4 regions of the Mesorhizobium sp. M0410 genome follow, and region 1 is predicted to be linked to each of the others. Evidence: predicted binding sites of a transcription regulator. Region 1 holds the regulator's gene; each other region holds the start of a gene.
The links. Region 1 encodes PhoB, which activates phosphate uptake and scavenging genes when phosphate is short. Its sites were predicted from a motif close to TGTCATNNANCTGTCAT; they were not measured.
Positions count from the first base shown of each region.

Region 2: a site for PhoB is predicted at 2,615-2,631, ahead of phnF (phosphonate metabolism transcriptional regulator PhnF). Genes of this name have one in related genera too.
Region 3: a site for PhoB is predicted at 2,254-2,270, ahead of ugpB (sn-glycerol-3-phosphate ABC transporter substrate-binding protein UgpB). Genes of this name have one in related genera too.
Region 4: a site for PhoB is predicted at 2,193-2,209, ahead of olsB (l-ornithine N(alpha)-acyltransferase). Genes of this name have one in related genera too.

Region 1 is NZ_JAMYRN010000005.1:194,775-199,602, forward strand. It holds gene pstA (phosphate ABC transporter permease PstA) at 1-571, shown strand, start outside; gene pstB (phosphate ABC transporter ATP-binding protein PstB) at 568-1,371, shown strand; gene phoU (phosphate signaling complex protein PhoU) at 1,404-2,111, shown strand; gene phoB (phosphate regulon transcriptional regulator PhoB) at 2,128-2,817, shown strand; gene NKI63_RS09080 (ROK family protein) at 2,827-4,071, opposite strand; gene xylF (D-xylose ABC transporter substrate-binding protein) at 4,357-4,828, shown strand, end outside.
Region 2 is NZ_JAMYRN010000003.1:39,398-44,225, forward strand. It holds gene NKI63_RS04305 (alpha-D-ribose 1-methylphosphonate 5-phosphate C-P-lyase PhnJ) at 1-351, opposite strand, end outside; gene NKI63_RS04310 (carbon-phosphorus lyase complex subunit) at 348-1,460, opposite strand; gene phnH (phosphonate C-P lyase system protein PhnH) at 1,462-2,073, opposite strand; gene phnG (phosphonate C-P lyase system protein PhnG) at 2,073-2,534, opposite strand; gene phnF (phosphonate metabolism transcriptional regulator PhnF) at 2,669-3,412, shown strand; gene NKI63_RS04330 (zinc-binding alcohol dehydrogenase family protein) at 3,425-4,441, opposite strand; gene NKI63_RS04335 (ABC transporter permease) at 4,512-4,828, opposite strand, start outside.
Region 3 is NZ_JAMYRN010000005.1:296,872-301,699, reverse strand. It holds gene ugpA (sn-glycerol-3-phosphate ABC transporter permease UgpA) at 1-799, opposite strand, end outside; gene ugpB (sn-glycerol-3-phosphate ABC transporter substrate-binding protein UgpB) at 881-2,191, opposite strand; gene NKI63_RS09640 (bifunctional diguanylate cyclase/phosphodiesterase) at 2,484-4,828, shown strand, end outside.
Region 4 is NZ_JAMYRN010000003.1:92,818-97,645, reverse strand. It holds gene NKI63_RS04570 (hybrid sensor histidine kinase/response regulator) at 1-2,123, shown strand, start outside; gene olsB (l-ornithine N(alpha)-acyltransferase) at 2,273-3,148, shown strand; gene grpE (nucleotide exchange factor GrpE) at 3,256-3,891, opposite strand; gene NKI63_RS04555 (hypothetical protein) at 4,132-4,332, shown strand; gene NKI63_RS04550 (fatty acid desaturase) at 4,458-4,828, shown strand, end outside.

The sequences.
Region 1 (4,828 bases):
CATGGCCGAGTATGGACGCTTTTCGCGCATCACCACCGTCGTCCGCTTCATCAACGACATCCTGTTGTCGGCGCCGTCGATCATCATCGGCTTGTTCGTCTATGAATTGATGGTGCGGCCAATGGGACATTTCTCGGCCATTGCCGGCGCCGTGGCGCTTGCCATCCTGGTCATTCCGGTGGTCGTGCGCACCACTGAAGACATGCTCAACCTGGTGCCGAACGCGTTGCGTGAAGCCGGTGCCGCGATCGGCGCGCCGCGCTGGGTGGTGATCCGTTCGGTCGCCTACCGCGCCGCATTGTCCGGCATCGTCACCGGCATATTGCTGGCGATAGCACGCATTTCCGGCGAGACGGCGCCGCTGCTCTTCACCGCGCTCAACAACCAGTTCTGGAGCAGCAATATCAACGCGCCGATGGCCAGCCTGCCGGTGACCATCTTCCAGTTCGCTCTCAGCCCTTACGAGGAATGGCAGCAACTGGCGTGGACCGGCGCACTCATAATCACCCTGACGGTTCTGGGCTTGAGCATCCTCGCCCGCAGCCTTACCGGACGCAGAGAGGACAGATGACACAGATGTTGTCCCCGGACATGACGATGACCGAAACGGTCACCGAGAAGACGAAGATCGAGGTCAAGAACCTCAACTTCTACTACGGCCAGAGCAAGGCGCTGAAGGACATCAGCCTGTCGCTGCCCGAGCGCAGCGTCACGGCCTTCATCGGCCCTTCGGGTTGCGGGAAATCGACGCTGCTGCGCGTCTTCAACCGCATCTACGAGCTCTACCCGAAACAGACCGCCGAGGGCCAGGTGCTGCTCGACGGCAAGAACATTCTCGACCGGTCGCAGGATCTCAACCTCCTCAGGACAAAGATCGGCATGGTATTCCAGAAGCCGACGCCGTTCCCGATGTCGATCTACGAGAACATAGCCTTCGGCGTCAGGCTCTACGAGAATCTCGGCAAGTCCGAGATGGACGGCCGCGTCGAGCAAGCGTTGAAGCGGGCCGCGCTGTGGAGCGAGGTCAAGGACAAGCTAAACGCCAGCGGCTTGAGCCTGTCCGGCGGCCAGCAGCAGCGGCTCTGCATTGCCCGCACCGTGGCAGTGAAGCCGGAAGTCATTCTGCTCGACGAACCGGCTTCGGCCCTCGACCCGCTGTCGACGGCCAAGATCGAGGAACTGATCGACGAGCTGCAAGCCGACTACACGATCGTCATCGTCACCCACAACATGCAGCAAGCGGCGCGCGTGTCGCGCCAGACCGCCTTCATGTATCTGGGTGAACTGGTCGAGTTCGACCGGACCGAGAAGATATTCACGTCGCCCCGCGAGAAGCGCACGCAGGACTACATCACTGGCCGCTTCGGCTGAGCCGTTCCGATCATGCATATGAGGACAGGACCATGGGCGAACACACAGTCGCTTCTTTCGACGAGGATCTCGAGCAGATCAGCAAGCTGATCCGCGACATGGCCGACCTCGCCGGTTCGATGGTCGGCGGGGCGACCAAGGCCCTGTTGAATTCCGATAACGTGCTGGCGCAACGCGTCGTCTCCGACGACGCCATCATGGATGCGCGTCAACGCGAACTGGACGATCGCGCCATCACCCTGATCGCCAAGCGCCAGCCAATGGCTCACGATCTGCGCCATGTCGTCGGAGCGATCCGCATGGCCGGCGACCTCGAACGCATCGGCGACCTTGCCAAGAATATCGCCAAGCGTGTGAGCGCGGTCGGCCTCAGCGCCACGCCGCGCGACCTATCGCATTCCATCGATGCGATGGCGCAGCTAGTGCTCATCCAGGTGCAGGGCGTCATCGAGGAGTATGCTGCAGGCGATGCGGCCGCCTTGGCCAAGCTGCGCGCCGCCGACGAGCGTATCGACGTCAAATACACGTCCGTGTTCCGCGAGCTGTTAACCTACATGATGGAAGATCCGCGCAACATCACTGCTTGCACGCATCTGCTGTTCTGCGCCAAGAATCTCGAGCGGATCGGCGACCATGTCACCAACATCGCCGAAAATGCGTATTATGTGCTGACCGGCGAACAATTGCCGGTCAATCGTCCGAAGCAGGACGAAACGACAATGTCCGCGCCGGTGACATGATGGGGGTGCCCAGCCGATGATCGCACCACGCATAATGGTGGTGGAGGACGAGGAGCCGTTGGGCGTGCTGCTCCGCTACAATCTCGAATCCGAAGGCTACCAGGTCGAGGTGGTGACACGCGGCGACGAAGCCGAGATCCGTTTGCAGGAGAATGTGCCCGACCTTCTGGTGCTCGACTGGATGATACCGGCGGTTTCCGGCATCGAGCTCTGCCGCCGGTTGCGCGTGCGCCCCGAAACCGAGCGGCTGCCGATCATCATGCTGACCGCGCGCGGCGAGGAGAGCGATCGGGTGCGCGGTCTTTCGACCGGCGCCGACGACTATCTCGTCAAACCGTTTTCGACGCCGGAATTCATGGCCAGGGTCAAGGCGCTGCTGCGGCGCGCCAAGCCGGAAGTGCTGTCCAGCGTGCTGAAGGTCGGCGACATAGTGCTCGATCGCGAATCGCACAGGGTCTATCGCAAGAAGAGCGAGATCCGGCTCGGGCCGACCGAATTCCGGCTGCTCGAGTTCATGATGCGGCATCCGGGCCGCGTCTTCTCGCGTAGCCAGTTGCTCGATAATGTCTGGGGCGAGACGATCTATATCGACGAACGCACCGTCGACGTCCATGTCGGGCGGCTGCGCAAAGCCGTCAATAACGGCCGCATGCCGGATGTCATCCGCACCATCCGCGGTGCCGGCTATGCGATCAGGGAAGATTGACCCGCCTGGTCAGGCGACGTTCTTTCTGACGCCGGGCCTCATTTGCGCGCCCGGCGCGAAAATCTCCTGGTCGACGAAGCTTAACGCCCGCATCGCGCAGCCTTCGCGGATCAGCGGCAATTCGTTCGGCTCGGTATCGAAGGAGATCGAGCCCGAGTGCTGGCCGCCGGCGGTCTGGGCGATTGCCTTGCGCAAGGCCGGCTCGATCAGATCGAAGGCAGCGGCACTGGCGCCGACCATCGCGACCGGTGCCGGATCGATCAGCGCGAACAGCGAGCCGAGACCGAAACCCAGCGCTTCGCCGGCCTTGCGGTAGGCCTCGCGTTCCGGCCCATCCTTCTCGCGCGCGCGGGCGGCCAGCGCGCGCATGTCGGCGTCGCTGACGTCGGCGATAGGTTCGCTGTCTTCGCTCATCTGCCTGGCGTTGCGCCAGATGGCATAGTTGCCGGCATAGGCTTCGATGCAGCCGCGCCGCCCGCAACGGCAGAGCGCGCCGCCCGGACGATGGATCATGTGGCCAAATTCGCCGCCCGAGGAATGCGTCCCGGTGAACAGTTCGCCCTTCAGCACAAGCCCCATACCGATGCCATGCGAAAGCAGGATGGCGATGAAGTCGTCGCGATAGCGATCCGGATTGCGCCAGCGCAAAGCCACCGCCATCATATTGCAGTCGTTCTCCACCGTGGCCGGGATGCCGAATTCGTCCTCCAGCATGTCGGCAAAGGCGATGTCGGTCTGCGGCGTGATCGGCGACCACAGCATGGCGCGTGCAGGGGAGTCGGTAATGCCCTGAATCGCCAGGGCGATGCGGGCGACACTGCGGACGTCAAGGTCTGGGTCCTCAAGCCGGCGCCGGACGATGGCCATGCATTCGCGGATCAGCTCGTCGCGCGGCATGGTCAGCGTGTCCAGCCGGCGCTGTTCCTCGGCGACCACCTGTCCCGCATAGTCGATAATGGCGGCCGACAGGAAATTCAGTGACAACACCACGGTCAGCACCGCCGCCGCTTCCGGGTTGAGGGCGAGGCCGACCTGCGGACGACCCCGTTTCAACGAAACGGGCTCACTTGCCTTGCTCTCGGCGAGGATGCCTTCCCGTATCAGGTCGGAGGAGATCGCCGATATGGTCGAATGACTGAGGCCGGTGGTGGCTGCGATCTCCGTACGCGATGGCTGGCCAGCCCGGCGCACCGCCGAGATCACCATCGCCCGGTTGCGCCGGCGCAAATCGTCGTGGCGGATTCCGACCGACATCGTTTTGCTTTCCTCCCGGTTGCCGCGGCCGCTCATGAACCGGAAGCCGTCGGTAATGTCCGACAAATAGTGTCAGATGCGGCAAATAGTGTCAGATGCAGGTGGCGCTGTCATCGTTTATTCCGACGCTCGAAAAAACTCGCAGAGTCATCAAAATCCATCACAATCGATGTTGACAGCAGCCGGAGATCGGGCCAGTATTTTTTCGAGGCTCGAAAAAATTAGAGCTTCTAAGCTGGTCTTTGAGCCAATTGGTCACGCCGTACGCGGCGCAGGGAGGATATGATGAAGAAATTCACGACCGCCATTCTGGCGGGTGTCGCCATCACGCTGGCGCTGGCGTCGGTGGCGCAGGCGAAAGACAAGGTCATCGGCGTTTCCTGGTCGAACTTCCAGGAAGAGCGCTGGAAGACCGACGAGGCCGCAATGAAGGCGGCCATCGAGGCCGCCGGCGACAAGTATATTTCCGCCGACGCACAGTCCAACCCCGGCAAGCAGCTCACCGACGTCGAGAGCCTGATCTCGCAGGGTGCCAATGCGCTGATCATCCTGGCACAGGATGCCTCGGCCATCGGGCCGGCCGTGCAGAAGGCACTGGACGAAGGCATCCCCGTCGTCGGCTATGACCGGCTGATCGAGAACAAGGACGTGTTCTATCTGACCTTCGACAACAAGGAAGTCGGCCGCATGCAGGCCCGCGAAGTCTTCAAGGTGAAGCCGGAAGGCAACTACGTCTTCATCAAGGGTTCGGGTTCCG
Region 2 (4,828 bases), on a different contig from region 1:
ATGCTCGGGGATGCGGTGGCGAGTCTGGATGATGGTCGCCTTCGCCGTCTCAGTGGTGACAGCGACATTGGCGACCTTCTTGAAGAAGGCGCAGATCGAGACGGCATTGGTGGTGTCGTCGGCGCCCTGGTCGATGACCTTGAGCACATCGAGGGGGCCAATGATCGAAGCGGTGACCTGCACACCGCCGGTGCCCCAGCCATAGGGCATCGGCATTTCGCGCGAGGCGAACGGCACCTGATAGCCAGGGATGGCGATGCCCTTGAGGATCGCCCGGCGGATCATCCGCTTGGTCTGCTCGTCGAGATAGGCGAAGTTGTAGGTGGCGATGTCGGTTGGTTGTGCGGTCATTCCGCGGCCTCTCTCTTCTCTTCGGCCTTGCCGGCGTTCTCGCGGGCGTCGTGCTCGGCGCGCATGCGGCGCACGAGGTCGAGCTCGGCCTGGAAATCGACATAGTGCGGCAGCTTCAGATGCTCGACGAAGCCGGTCGCCTGGACATTGTCGGAATGCGAGATGACGAACTCCTCGTCCTGGGCGGCGGCGACGACATCCTCACCCAACTCCGCCGCCCGCAGCGCGCGGTCGCATAGCGCCATGGCCATCGCCTTGCGCTCGCTCTGGCCGAAGACGAGGCCGTAGCCGCGGGTGAATTGCGGCGGCGCCTTGGCCGAGCCCTTGAACTGGTTGACCATCTGGCACTCGGTGACGCGGATACTGCCGAGCGGCACTGCGAAAGGCAGTTCCGGCACGTCGAGCTCCAGCTCGACCTCACCGATACGGACCTCGCCGACGAAGGGATGGTTGCGCGCATAGCCGCGCTGGGTGGAATAGCCGAGCGCCAATAAAAACCCCTCATCGCCGCGCGACAACGCCTGCAGGCGGATGTCGCGCGCCATCGGGAATTCGAGCGGCTCGCGGGTGATGTCGCCGGGGACATGGTCTTCAGGCATGTCGCCGTCGGATTCGATCAGGCCCTCGCGGGCGAGGATGGCCGACACGCGCGGCATGGCTTCCGGCTCGCCTGCACGCTGCTCCGGCTCGGCGACTTCGCCGCCTGCGGCAAGCTCGGGATCGAGCAGCCGGTGGGTGTAGTCGAAAGTCGGGCCGAGCAACTGGCCGCCGGGCAGGTCCTTGTAGGTCGCCGACACCCGCCGCTCGACCAGCATCGTGCCGGTGTCGACCGCCTTGGTGTAGCCGAAACGCGGCAGCGTGGTGCGATAGGCGCGAATGAGGAAGATCGCCTCGATCATGTCGCCGCGCGCCTGGACGATGGCGAGTGCCGCCAATTCCCTGTCGTAGAGCGAACCTTCACTCATCACCCGGTCGACGCCGAGCGCCAGTTGCTCGACGATCTGGTCGAGGCGAAGTGCGGGCACCGAACGATCGCCGCGCCGGCGGTCGGCGAGCAGTTTGTGGGCGTTGCGAATGGCCGCTTCGCCACCCTTTACCGCGACATACATCCTATGCCTCCATCGTCTTGATGCGCGTCGTGCGCGGCAGGCAGGCAATTGCTTCGGACGTGGCGAGGATGATGTCGACGCCACGCGGAAAGCGCTGGTTGTTCTGCTTCCATTGCTCGACAAAATGGCGCGGCATTTGCGCCGGCGCAATCGTCGCCGTCTTCTCGATGCCCGGGCCTTCGAGCAGCAGCGGAGCGCCGGAGACAAGATCGCTGATCTCGAGGATCAGCGTCGTGGAGCGATCGGGATAATCCTGGGTGCCTTGCGAAAACCCGTCGAGCGCCATCATCTCGGCCGGCGTGGCGATCAGCGCGAAATGCGCGTCGGCCGGGGTGTTGGCCAGCGGCGCGCCGGTATGGAAGCCAAGCCAGGATTTCACCGTCGCTGAAGCCTGCAAGGCGGGGTCGAGCCAGAGCGGCGTGTCGTTATCGCACAGCGCCAGCGCAATGGCGCCCGCGGTGGCTGACAGCGGCGTCGGTGGACGGGTAAAGACCGGCAGGGGCTGCAGTGTGCCCGGCCGGGCCATCGCGTCCATCACTGCCCGGAAGACCGTCTGGGCGTCGAACACCGGATCGGCAAAGCCGCCTTCGATCGCTTGGGTTACGATGTCCATCAGTCTTCTCCGCGTACCATGGTGAAGAAATCGACCTTGGTCGCCGCCGTCTCGGCGCGGCGCTGGTCACGGGCCTCGGCCAGTGCCGCCTGCAAGGGCGCGACGAGCCTGGTCTCGACCTCGTTGCGGTGAGCCGGGTCCTGCCACAGCGCATCGGCGATTGCCGCCAGCCTTGCCTTCTGCTTGTCGCGGCCGAGCGCATAGCAGTGGCCGACCTGTCCGGAGGCGAGCCGGACGGTGGCGCGGGTGACCGTCGTCTCGCCAACGTTGAACGGCGCGCCGCCGCCACCGATGCGGCCACGCACGGTGACCAGGCCGGTTTCGGGGCCGCGCAGGAGTTCCGCCTCCGAAGGCAGGCCGGCTTCGTTCCACAGACGGACGATATCGTCGCCGGTCGATTGCGCCAGCGTTGCCATAACGGCCTTGCGCCCAGCCTGATCGCGGGCTTCCTGTCCTCGCATGGTTAACATTCCCTTGCATCGAAATTTGTCTATTGATATAGACAATTATACAAATTATACCTATTATCTAATGCGTGTCTATGACGGGTGCATGACAAGGGCGAGAAGAGGGGGCGCAAAGGTTGGGGCAGAAAATGATCGGACAAGCCAACAGCATCGAGCGGCGCAGCGGTGTCGCGCTGTGGCGGCAGATCGCCGATCAGATACTGCATTCGATTTCCGTCGGCGATTTTCCCGAAAATGCGGCGTTGCCGCCGGAGGTGGCACTTGCCGAGCGCTATGGCGTCAACCGCCACACCGTCCGCAGCGCCATTGCAGCGCTGGTGCAGGAGGGTGTGCTCAGGGCAGAGCAGGGGCGGGGCACCTTCGTGCTGTCGCGCAGGCGGCTGTCATATCCGATCGGCGCCCGCACCCGCTTTTCGGAGGGATTGCAAGGACAGGCGTCCGACCGGCATATCACCTTGCTTGCGTCATCGGTCGAGCCTGCCAACCGTCGTGTGGCAGAGAGCTTAGGCCTTGCAAAGGGGGCCGACGTGATACGTCTGGAAACGCGCGGCGAAGCCGATGGAATGCCAGTGTCCCGCGCTGCCGGCTGGTTCGATGCCAGGCGCTTTGCCGGCATCGATGCTGCCATGGCGGAAACCGGTTCGATCACCGCATCGCTGGCACGTTTTGGCATTGACGACTATCTGCGGCAATCGACGGTGTTGTCGGCGCGCCATGCCGATGCGGCCGACCTTGCGGACCTCGACCTGCAGCCCGGCGCCATCGTGCTGGTGACGGTCGCCGTCAACGTCACGCCCGACGGTCAGCCGATCCAGTTTTCGGAGTCGCGCTTCCCGGCCGAGCGGATCGAGCTCAAACTGTCGGCGCTTTGAGGTGCGCCAGCATCATGCGACCTGGATAACGGCCTTGATCAGGCCGGACTTCTCATGCGCCCAGCGGGCAAGATCGTGCGGCGTTTCGCCAAGCGTCGTGCGGTGCGTGACGAGCTTTGCCAACGGCACCGCGCCGTTGCGGATCGAGGCGGCGACATGGTCGAAATCGGCACGCAGCGCGTTGCGGCTGCCGATCAGCATCATCTCGCGCTTGTGGAATTCGGGATCGGAAAAGGCGATGTCGTCCTTGACGACGCTGACCAGGACCAGCGCCCCGCCATGCGCGACATGGGCGAAGGCCGACTGCACCGACTGGGTGTTGCCGGTGGCATCGAAAACCATGTCAAAACCGTCGCCGTCGGTTGCTTGCCGCACCAGGTCCGCAGCAGCGCCCTGCGAGCCGTCGAGGGTCGCGAAGCCGAGTTCGCTTTCGGCGAAACCCAGCCTCTCCGCACTCATGTCGAGCAGCGTCACGTCGAGCCCGGCGATGCGGGCGAACAGCGCCGTGCCGAGCCCGATGGGGCCGGCGCCAATGACCAGCGTGCGCGCACCTGGATCAGCCAGCGAGCGCCGCACGGCATGCGCGCCGATCGCCAGGAATTCGACGGCAGCAGCATCGGCCAGCGACAAGCCGTTTGCCGGATAAAGATTTTGCGCCGGCACCAGGATTTGCTCGCACATGGCGCCGTCGCGGTGGACGCCGAGCACCTCGATCTTAACGCAGCAATTCGGCTTGCCTTGCCGGCAGGCGATGCATTTGCCGCAGGCGAGATAGGGATTGACGACCACCGGTTCGCCGATTGCCAGATCGACGCCCTCACCAACCTCGATCACGGTGCCGGAAACTTCGTGGCCCATGATGCGGGGATAGGCGAGGAACGGGTGCTTGCCTTCGAAGATGTGATAGTCGGTGCCGCAGATGCCGACATGGCTGACGGCGACCAGCGCCCAGCCGGCTGGCGGCGCGCCAGGCGCCGGACGATCTTCGAGGACAAGTTCGCCGGGCGAGCGGCAGACGACGGCTTTCATGCTTCAATCCAGTCGGTTCATGGCACCGCCGGCTCTGCTGTCGCGAGGCCGGCGGTTGTGGGGAGGCGGTCTATTTGCCGCGGCGGCGTAGCCCGTCGAAGTAGACGATGACGATGATCAGCACGCCGGTGATGATGCGCTGCCAGAAGGCGTTGACGTTGAGCAGATTGGCGCCGTTGTTGATGGTGGCAAGGATGAAGGCGCCGAGCAGCGGCCCGTGCACTGAGCCGACAGCGCCGAACAGCGAGGTGCCGCCGATCACCGAGGAGGCGATCGCCTGCAATTCCCAGCCCTCGGCCTGTGTCGGATTGCCGATGCCGATGCGCGAGGCGAGCAGCACGCCGACGAATGCCGCACACAGCCCCGACAGCGTGTAGGCCATATAGA
Region 3 (4,828 bases), 100 kb from region 1:
CCGCCGAGTCGCCCAGGATCAGATTGACAAAGCCGTCATTGTAGACCTTGTAGACCAGCGTCTCGGTCGTCTTGCCCGGCCCGCCGCCGGTGACGGCATGAACGATGCCGAACGTGTCGAACAGGGCATAGACGGTGTTGACGACCAGCAGGAAAAAGGTTGTCGGCGCAAGCAGCGGGAAGACGATGGTCCAGAAGCGCTTGGTTTCGCCGGCGCCGTCCATGGCCGCCGCTTCGATCAGCGTTTTCGGCACCGCCTGCAGGCCGGCGACGAAGAACAGGAAATTGTAGCTGATCTGCTTCCAGGCAGCCGCCGACACCAGCAGGATCATGGCGTGGGTGCCGTTGAGCAGTGGGTCCCATGCGATGCCGAGGCTTCTCAGCAAATAGGCCAACGAGCCTATCGAAGGGTTGAACAGAAACAGCCACAGCATGCCGGCAATCGCCGGCGCCACGGCATAAGGCCATATCAACAGTGTGCGGTAGAGGCCTTTGCCGCGCATGGCCTTCTCGGCCATAACCGCGAGCAGCAGGGCCGCAACCATGGCAACGATCGCGGTCGCAAGCGAGAACACCACCGTGACCTTGATCGAGTTGAGATAGGCCGGATCGGCCAGCACCTTCCGGAAATTGGCAAACCAGACGAACCTGCTCTTCAGCCCGAACGGGTCTTGCCTGAGCATCGACTGGTAAAGCGCCTGACCGGCCGGCCAGTAGAAGAAAACCAGGGTTATGGCGAGCTGTGGCGCCACCAGCAGGTAGGGCAGGATATTGTTGGGAAAGACGACGCGTGGAGACAGGCTGATTTCCCTCGCTATCCAGGCATCGCCCACACGCGCGCGCGTGGGCGATATTCCAACCGACTGACCGAGACGATCTCGTTAGTTGTCCAGGGCTTCCTTGATTGCGGCGTCGCCGCGCGCGACCGCATTGTCGAGGGCCTGCTGGGCGGTTTGCTGGCCGGCCAGCATCTTCTCCAGCTCCTCGTTCTGGATATCGCGCACCTGCGGCAGATTCGGCAGGCGCACGCCCTTCGAATTGTCGGTCGGCGGCTTGCCGATCATCTGCAGGATGGGTGTCTCGCGGCCGGGGTTCTTTTCATAGAAGCCTGATTTCTTGGTCGCCTCGTACGCGGCGAGCGTCACAGGCAGGTATCCCGACTTCTGGTGCAGGTATTCCTGCACATCAGTCTTGGACAGATAGGCAAAGAAGGCGGCAACGCCCTTGTATTCCTCGTCCGACTTGTTGCCGAACACCCATAGGCTGGCACCGCCCGGCGTTGTGTTCTGCGGGGCACCCTTGGCGTCACTGTCGTAGGGAAGCTGGCCGATGCCATAATTCATGCCGGACTTGACGATATCGCCGAGGCCGCCCGACGATTCGGTGAAGATGCCGCATTCGCCGGCGAGGAATATCTGCTTGGCTTCGGAGGTGCGTCCGCCATATTTGAACGTGCCGTCCTTGGCCAGGTCGGCGAGCGCCTGGAAGTGGTTGACGAAAATCGGCGCATTGATCTTGAGTTCGACGTCGCCGCCGGCCAGGCCATTCTGCTGGGTCGCCCAAGGCACGTCATTCCACGCCGCGAAATTCTCCAGATGGATCCAGGTCAGCCAGGTCGAGGTATAGCCGCAAGAGGCGGCGCCGCTCGTTTTGATCTTCTTGGCGGCTTCCCAAACCTCGTTCCAGGTCTTGGGCGGATTGTTCACGTCGAGGCCTGCCTTCTGGAAGATGTCCTTGTTGTAGTAGAGGATCGGCGAGGAGGAGTTGTAGGGGAAGGACAGCATGGTGCCGTCCGGCTTGGAATAATAGCCGACGATGCCGGGCAGATACTGGCTCTTGTCGAAAGTCATCCCGGCGCCGGTCATCACATCGGCCACCGGCTTTATCGCACCCTCGGCCGCCATCATCACGCCGGTGCCGACGTCGAACACCTGGAGGATATCGGGCGCTTGCCCGGCACGAAAGGCAGCGATGCCGGCATTCAGCGTCTCCGGATAGGTGCCCTTGAACACCGGAACGAGCTCATATTCGCTCTGGCTGGCGTTGAAATCCTTGGAGATCTTGGCGACGACCTCGGCGTTGGCGCCGGTCATGGCGTGCCACCAGCTGATCTGCGTGACGGCGAAGGCGGAGGTGGTGGAAAGCAGGGTCACGGTGGCGGCGATACCGGCCGCAAAGCCGAAGAACTTCATGTTTCATCTCCCGTTTGTCATTGGCGAAAGGGGCACCTCCGCAAAGCCAATATGTGGCGCTGATGACAATCGGACAACGGTTTTGTTGCCGATCAATGAACACCATTCCTTCCTAAAGTGCACTCGCTACCGAAACCGGGCGTCAGAAACGACATCACCGCCTTTTCGGCGCAGCGGCATCGGTTTTCCCCCGAAAAGACCCGCCTCATGGCCTACGGGTTAACTATTCGTTAAAATCTCCAAGAGCTAATCCGTCACACCTCCCCTGTTAGTTTTGACCGAGTGAACCAGGATGCTGACGGTCTATAATTGTATCGTAAATCAGCACGACCTGAGACTGGTTGCGCTCGCCGCACTCGTCTGTGGAATTTCTTGTTTCTCAGCAGTTAATCTCCTTAAGCATGTCGGCCGATCGACCGAGCGAAACCGGCTTGTCTGGCTGATGATCGCCGCGGCCTCGACCGGGTTCGGCATATGGGCGACGCATTTCATCGCCATGACCGCGTTTACGCCGGGAATACCGAACGCATACAATCCGGGATTATCCGCCTTTTCGCTTGCCGCCGCCGTCATCCTGACCGCGCTTGGGATGTGGGTCGCCACCTTGCGCCGCGGCATCGACCATTTCCTCGTCGGTGGTGCCATTCTGGGCGGCGCCATCGCGACGATGCACTACATCGGCATGGCGGCTTTCGAGGTCGAAGGCCGGGTCGTATGGAACCTGCTCCTTGTCGCGATGTCGCTTCTGGCCGGCGTGACCCTTGCGGCACTGGCACTCCTGGTCGTTTTGCGCCGCCCGTCAGCAGTCGCGACTCTCGGCGGCGCCGCGCTTTTGACGCTGGCCATTTGCAGCTTGCATTTCATCGCGATGGCCGCGGTGTCGATCATTCCGGGTTCCTCGATTGAAATATCCGAACATTCCATCGAGCCCATTTCCCAGGCCTTTGCCGCAGCGGTCGCCAGCCTTGTAATCCTTGTGCTGTCAGGTGCCGCGCTGTGGATCGATCTGCGCTTTCGCCACCAGAAGCTCGAGGCCGAGCGCATGCACGATCTCGCCAATGCGGCGGTGGAAGGTCTGATCGTTTGCGATGGCACCCGCATCGTCAGCGCCAATGACAGTATGGCGAAGCTGACCGGAACAGCGACAGCCACCCTGAACACGATGCAACTCGGCGAGCTTTTCGACGGACAGAGCGCAGCCGCTATGTCCGGCTTCGGCGAACAGGCGCAGGAAGCGAAATTAAGGGGCAGCGACGGCGCGAGAATTCCTGTCGAGCTGATCGCCAGGAAGATCACCTACTGCGGCAGGCCTCATACGGTGCTTGCCGTTCGCGACATCCGTGAGCGCAAGAAGGCAGAAGAAGAGATTCTCCGCCTCGCGCATTTCGATCCGCTTACCGGGCTTGCCAATCGGCGGAGCTTTTCTTCCCGGCTGGAAGCAGAAGTCGCCTCGATGGATCGTGGCGGCAAGGATGGATATCTGGCGCTCCTGCTGCTTGACCTCGACCGGTTCAAGCAAGTCAACGACCTCTACGGCCACAGCGCCGGTGACGCGATGCTGCAGAAGCTCGCGCACTGCATCTCCGGCATCCCGCGCAACGGACAGATGCTCGCGCGTCTCGGCGGTGACGAATTTGCCATCATAGCTCCGAACCTCCCCGACCCCTTGGCCGCAGGCCGGATAGCCGAGGACTTGCTGGCGGCGATCTGCGAGGAAAACAGGGTTTCGGTCGGCTCCGGCCTCGTCTCGGCCAGCATCGGCATCGCCTTCTTTCCGCTGGATGCCGAAGACCAGGCCGGCCTGATCAGCCATGCCGACACGGCACTCCATCGCGCCAAAACCGAAGGCAGGGACACTTACCGGTTTTTCGAGATAGCCATGGGCACCGCGGCCCGCGACAAGCGCGTGATGGAGCATGAATTGCGCCAGGCCATCGCCCGCAAGGAGTTCCACCTCGTCTACCAGCCTCAGAAGGAAATCCGCGGCGGCAGGATGATCGGCTTCGAAGCCCTGGTCCGGTGGCAGCACCCTGAGCGGGGTGATATTTCTCCGGCTGTTTTCATCCCCGTGGCCGAGGACAGTGGCGCGATCGCCCAGATCGGCGACTGGGTGCTGACGACGGCTTGTAACGATGCTGCTCGCTGGACAAATCCGCTGATGGTCGCCGTCAACGTCTCCGCCGTGCAGCTTCACAATCCGAACTTCAGCCGCAAGGTGCATGATGCACTGGCGAGGTCCGGCCTGGCACCCGGCAGGCTGGAACTGGAGATCACCGAAACAGCCCTGGTGAAGGATATGCCCCGCGCGCTGGCGGCCTTGAGGCAGGTCAAGGCGCTTGGCGTGCATGTAGCGATGGACGATTTTGGCACCGGCTACTCTTCGCTGTCCAACCTTAGCGCCTTTCCCTTCGACAAGATCAAGATCGACGGGTCGTTCATCAAATCGGTCGACAAGAACGCCCAGTTCGCGGCGATCGTCCGCGCCGTGCTGGGGCTTGGACGCGGTCTCGGCCTACCGGTCCTTGCGGAGGGCATCGAGACGCCGGGTGAATTGCAGTTCTTGGATGCCGAGGCTTGCGAGATCGGGCAAGGCTATTACCTCGGCAAACCGGCTCCGATCGAGACGTTCGGCGAACT
Region 4 (4,828 bases), on a different contig from region 1:
TGCTGGCGGGCCTGTCGCATTTGACCGGAGCGCCGATCTTCATCACCATCGGCCTTTTGGCGACAGCCATGGCCGGGCTCGCCATGCATCTGCGCAACAGGCGCACCGAGCGCCGCGCAGTGGCCCTGCTCGATGCCACCACCGCCCGCAGCCGCGCCGAAATCGAGACGCTGGCCGACCGCATGTGGGAGATGCAGGAGAGCGAGGAGCGCTTTCGCGGTCTGATCGATGCACTCGGCGATCTCGTCGTCCACCGCGACCGCGACGGCCACATTGTCTACGCCAACAAGGTTTTCGCCGACCTTGTCGAAACCGACCAGCGCGAGCTTGCCGGCAAGGCCCTGGCCGAACTAGGCATCGATGTCGGCATCGTCCCCGACGCCGCCTTTTCCGACCATGAATGCCTGAGTTCCACCGACGTCGCCATTCGCACGCCGGACGGTCCACGCTGGTTCTCTTGGATCGAGCTGTCGGTGCGCGACAAGGACAGCGGCGCCGTTTCGCATCGCGCCATCGCCCGCGACATCACCGCCCGCAAGCGCGCCGAATCCTCGCTGATCACCGCCCGCGAGCGGGCCGAATATGCGAGCCAGGCCAAATCGCGTTTCCTCGCTACCGTCAGCCACGAGATCCGCACGCCGATGAACGGCATCATGGGCATGGCCCGGCTTCTCGCCGACACCAGCCTTTCGCCCGAGCAGCGGACCTATGTCGGCGCCATCTCGACCTCGGCCAGCGCGCTGCTGGCGCTAATCGAGGACCTGCTCGACTACTCCAAGATCGAGGCCGGCCGCTTCGATCCAGAACCGCAGCCGATGTCGGTGCGTGAGATCGCCGACAATGTCGTCGAGCTTTTGGCGGCGCGGGCTTTTGCCAAGGATATCGGCCTCGGCTGTCATGTCGAACCCGACGTGCCGCAGCTGATCACCGCCGACCCCGGCAGGGTCAGGCAGGTGCTGCTCAACCTCATCGGCAACGCCGTCAAGTTCACCGACAGCGGCGGCGTCCTGGCAAGCATCGCCCGCGTCCGCACCGAAATCACCGACCGCATCCGCTTCACCATCACCGACACCGGCCCCGGTCTGCGCGAGGAGGACATGGAGCGTATCTTCGAGGACTTTGAACAGGCTGACGGCACCTCGACCCGTGCGCATGGCGGTGCCGGCCTCGGTCTTGCCATTTCCAAGCGCCTGGTGACCGCCATGGGCGGCACCATCTCTGTGTCGAGCCGCCTTGGCCAAGGATCTGAATTCGTCTTCGAGATTCCCGCTATTTCCGCCGTCGAGGCGCCGCAGATCCGCGAGAACCCGCTGTCGGGCCGGCATGCGGTGATCGTGTCGAAGAACCCGGTCGAGGCCGAAGCCATCGCCCGCACCATTCGCGCCAATGGCGGCACGGTCGATCTGGCCACCGCCGCCGCCCAGGCCACCGCTTTCGCCGAGGGCTGTGACGTGCTGCTGATCGATGCTGCCATGGAGCAAAGCGACGGCAGGCTGCTCAGGCGCCTGCGCCAGAGCGGATTTGCCGAGTGCGAGGCAGTGACGCTGATCGCGCCGACCGACCGCGGCATGCTTGGCGAATTCCGTGCCAATGGTTACGCCACCTTCCTGGCGAGGCCGGTGCGCGGCGAGACACTGCTGCGCGTGCTTTTGACCAGCCACGCGCCGGTCATCGCCGAGCCGCAACTGCAAAGGCGCGGCGCGCAGGCGGGGCATGCCATTGGCGCCCGCCAGCAGGGCCTGTCGGTGCTGATCGCCGAGGACAACGACATCAATGCCATGCTGGCCCGCGCCACGCTGCTGAAGGCCGGGCATCGCGTGAAAGTGGTCGGCAACGGCAAGGCCGCGGTCGAGGCGGTCATCAGCACCGGCCACAAGCACCGCTACGACGTGGTGCTGATGGACTTGCACATGCCTGTCATGGACGGCCTGGACGCCATCGCCGCCATCCGCCGCCATGAGGAGGAGACCGCGGTGCCGCCGGTGCCGATCATGGTGCTGTCGGCCGACAGCCAGGAAAAGACCCGCCACGCCGTGCTCGCTCACGGTGCCAGCGGCTTCGTCACCAAGCCGCTCGACCCCGATGCCCTGGTTCATGCCGTCGAGGGGCAAGTGGCCGCCTGAGGCACAACATAGACGGTTGATAGATTACCCAGCCGACGAAGTATTGCCCGCAGAGCCGTATCACGGTACTGTCACAATCCTGTTGCACCTACACCGTATCCCCGTGCCAAGAGGGATGGCTCGAAGGAGAATCACTCGTGCATACAGTCATGCCGGAATGTGATGCTCGGCCGAACGCCAGCGGGCCTTTGCTCGTCGGCCGGAACGCCGATGCCGTCATAAAAGGCGCATCGCTCGGCCGCATCGGCAATCTCGAAGTGCGGCTCGCCCGCAACGAGGCCGAGATCGCTGCCGCGCAGGAAGTGCGCTACCGGGTGTTCTACGACGAGCTTGGTGCCAGGAAGGACCTGTTCCAGATGCAGGACCGCCGCGATGCCGATCGCTTCGATCCCCTCTGCGATCATCTGCTTGTGTTCGATACTTCGCTTTCCGGCCCCGAGCATCGCCGCATCGTCGGCACCTACCGCCTGCTGCGGCAGGAGATTGCCGCAGCGGCCGGCGGCTTCTATTCCGAAGGCGAATTCGAGCTGACCAAGCTGATCGCGCGGCATCCCGGCCAGCGGTTCCTCGAGCTCGGCCGCTCCTGCGTTCTGCCGGAATACCGCTCGAAGCGCACCATCGAGGCGCTGTGGCAAGGCATCTGGGCCTATATCAACCATTACGGCATCGGCGTGATGACCGGCTGCGCGTCGTTCCACGGCACCGTGCCGGCGGCACATGCCGAGGCGTTGACCTATCTTGCCCACCACTGCCGGACGAATTCATCCTGGGACGTGCGCGCCGTCGCCGGGCGCTATTGTTCCATGGACCTGATGCCGATCGAGGCCGTCAACACCAAGGCGGCGATCGCCGCGATGCCGCCGCTGGTCAAGGGCTATCTGCGCGTCGGCGCGCGCATCGGCGACGGCTGCGTCATCGACCGTGAATTCTCGACCGTCGACGTGTTCGTGGTGATGCCGGTCAAGGAGATCGGTGCCCGCTACGTCAATTATTATGGCGGAGAAGCGCAGCGGTTTGCGGCCTGAGTAGGGGAGAGAAGGCAACGGCCGGAGTAGGCAAGTGCTCTGCTCTATTTTACCCGACGTAGCGGTATTCCCTACTCCCGTACTGCCTATTCCCCTACTCTCCTAACTTACGCATCCTTCTCAGCTTGCTCATTCACCGGCCCCGGCTCCACCGGCGCTTCGCTCGCCACATGCTTGGGGCCGCCCTTGGCGACGCCGACCATGGCCGGCCGCAGCACACGCTCGCCGATCGAATAGCCGGGCTGCACGACCTGCACGACTGTGTTGGCCGGTACGTCGGGATTGGGCACCTCGAACATCGCCTGGTGGAAATTCGGATCGAATTTCTCGCCCTCGGGCTCAAGCTTCTTCACGCCGTGACGTTCAAGCGCCGACAGCATGGCGCGCTCGGTGATCTCGACGCCGTCGATCAGCGCCTTGAAACCGGCATCGTCCGAAGCCTTGGCCTCCTCCGGGATGGCATCCAGAGCGCGGCGCAGATTGTCTGACACCGAAAGCATGTCGCGGGCAAAGTTGGCAACCGCATAGGCGCGCGCATCGTGCACGTCGCGGGCGGTGCGGCGGCGCAAATTCTCCATGTCGGCCGCGACGCGCAGCGCGCGATCCTTCAGCTCTTCGTTTTCCTTCAGAAGCCGCACAAGCGCTTCATAGTCGCTGTCGACGCCGCCTTCCCTTGGCTCCGCGGCAGCCTCGGTCTTCTCGGCTTCATCGGGCGCGCGTTCGTCTTTTGCCTGGTCGCTCATCGCCGTTTCCCGTCATTTTCGAATGGTGTGGATTTGCGCCCGATATCGAGGTTTGGCGGCCAAAAATCAAGGGGCAAGCGATACTGCAGCCGCTGGCCACGGCTTGAGGGCGAACAGCGGAGACTTTTCGATTTTAATTCAAACTTTACCGTATCCGACGGCTTTGCTTGCCAGGCTACTACAATGCGGGAACCATTCCTCCTGTGGAAGAGTTTCGAAGCCGACACAGGATTTTGGAAGATGTCCCGCACCAATGGCGAAAAGCACGACGCGCTCGCCGTCGATATCCGGCGCCAGCTCGGCAATGAGACCACCAAGCGCTTCCTGCGCACCCTGCCGGCATTCCGCACGGAGACGGATATTCCCGACCGCCTGAAGAAATTGCTCGACCGCCTGGATGGCATCGAAACCAACATGGTCGCAGGCGGGCGCCGTCGGTAGGCGCCGTTGCCGGCGACGCGCCCGGCGACTGTGGCCGGGATTCGTCGCATCGCGCGACATTTACCCGCAGTAACTTTGCGTGATCTCCGTCTTGCGGCAGCGCCCTGCTCCGCCTATGTTTCATGATGAACATGATTTCCCCCGAAGCTGTGGCAAACAGCAAGCGCGCCTGGTTGAAAATCCTGTCGCGCTATAAAAAGCCCGACAGGCGTCGCAGCGCCGTCGAACTCGCCATCACCCTCATCCCTTTCGCCACGCTGTGGGCATTGTCCTCGGCCGCCTATGCCTATGGCCATTGGTGGGGTCTGGTCCTCATCCTTCCGGCCGCCGGCTTTCTGGTGCGGATCTTCATGATCCAGCACGATTGCGGTCACGGCTCCTTCTTTGCCAATCGCTATGCCGACGACTGGATCGGCCGTGTGCTTGGCGTGCTAACGCTGACGCCCTACGATTGCTGGCGCCGCGCCCACGCAACCCATCACGCCAGCGCAGGCAA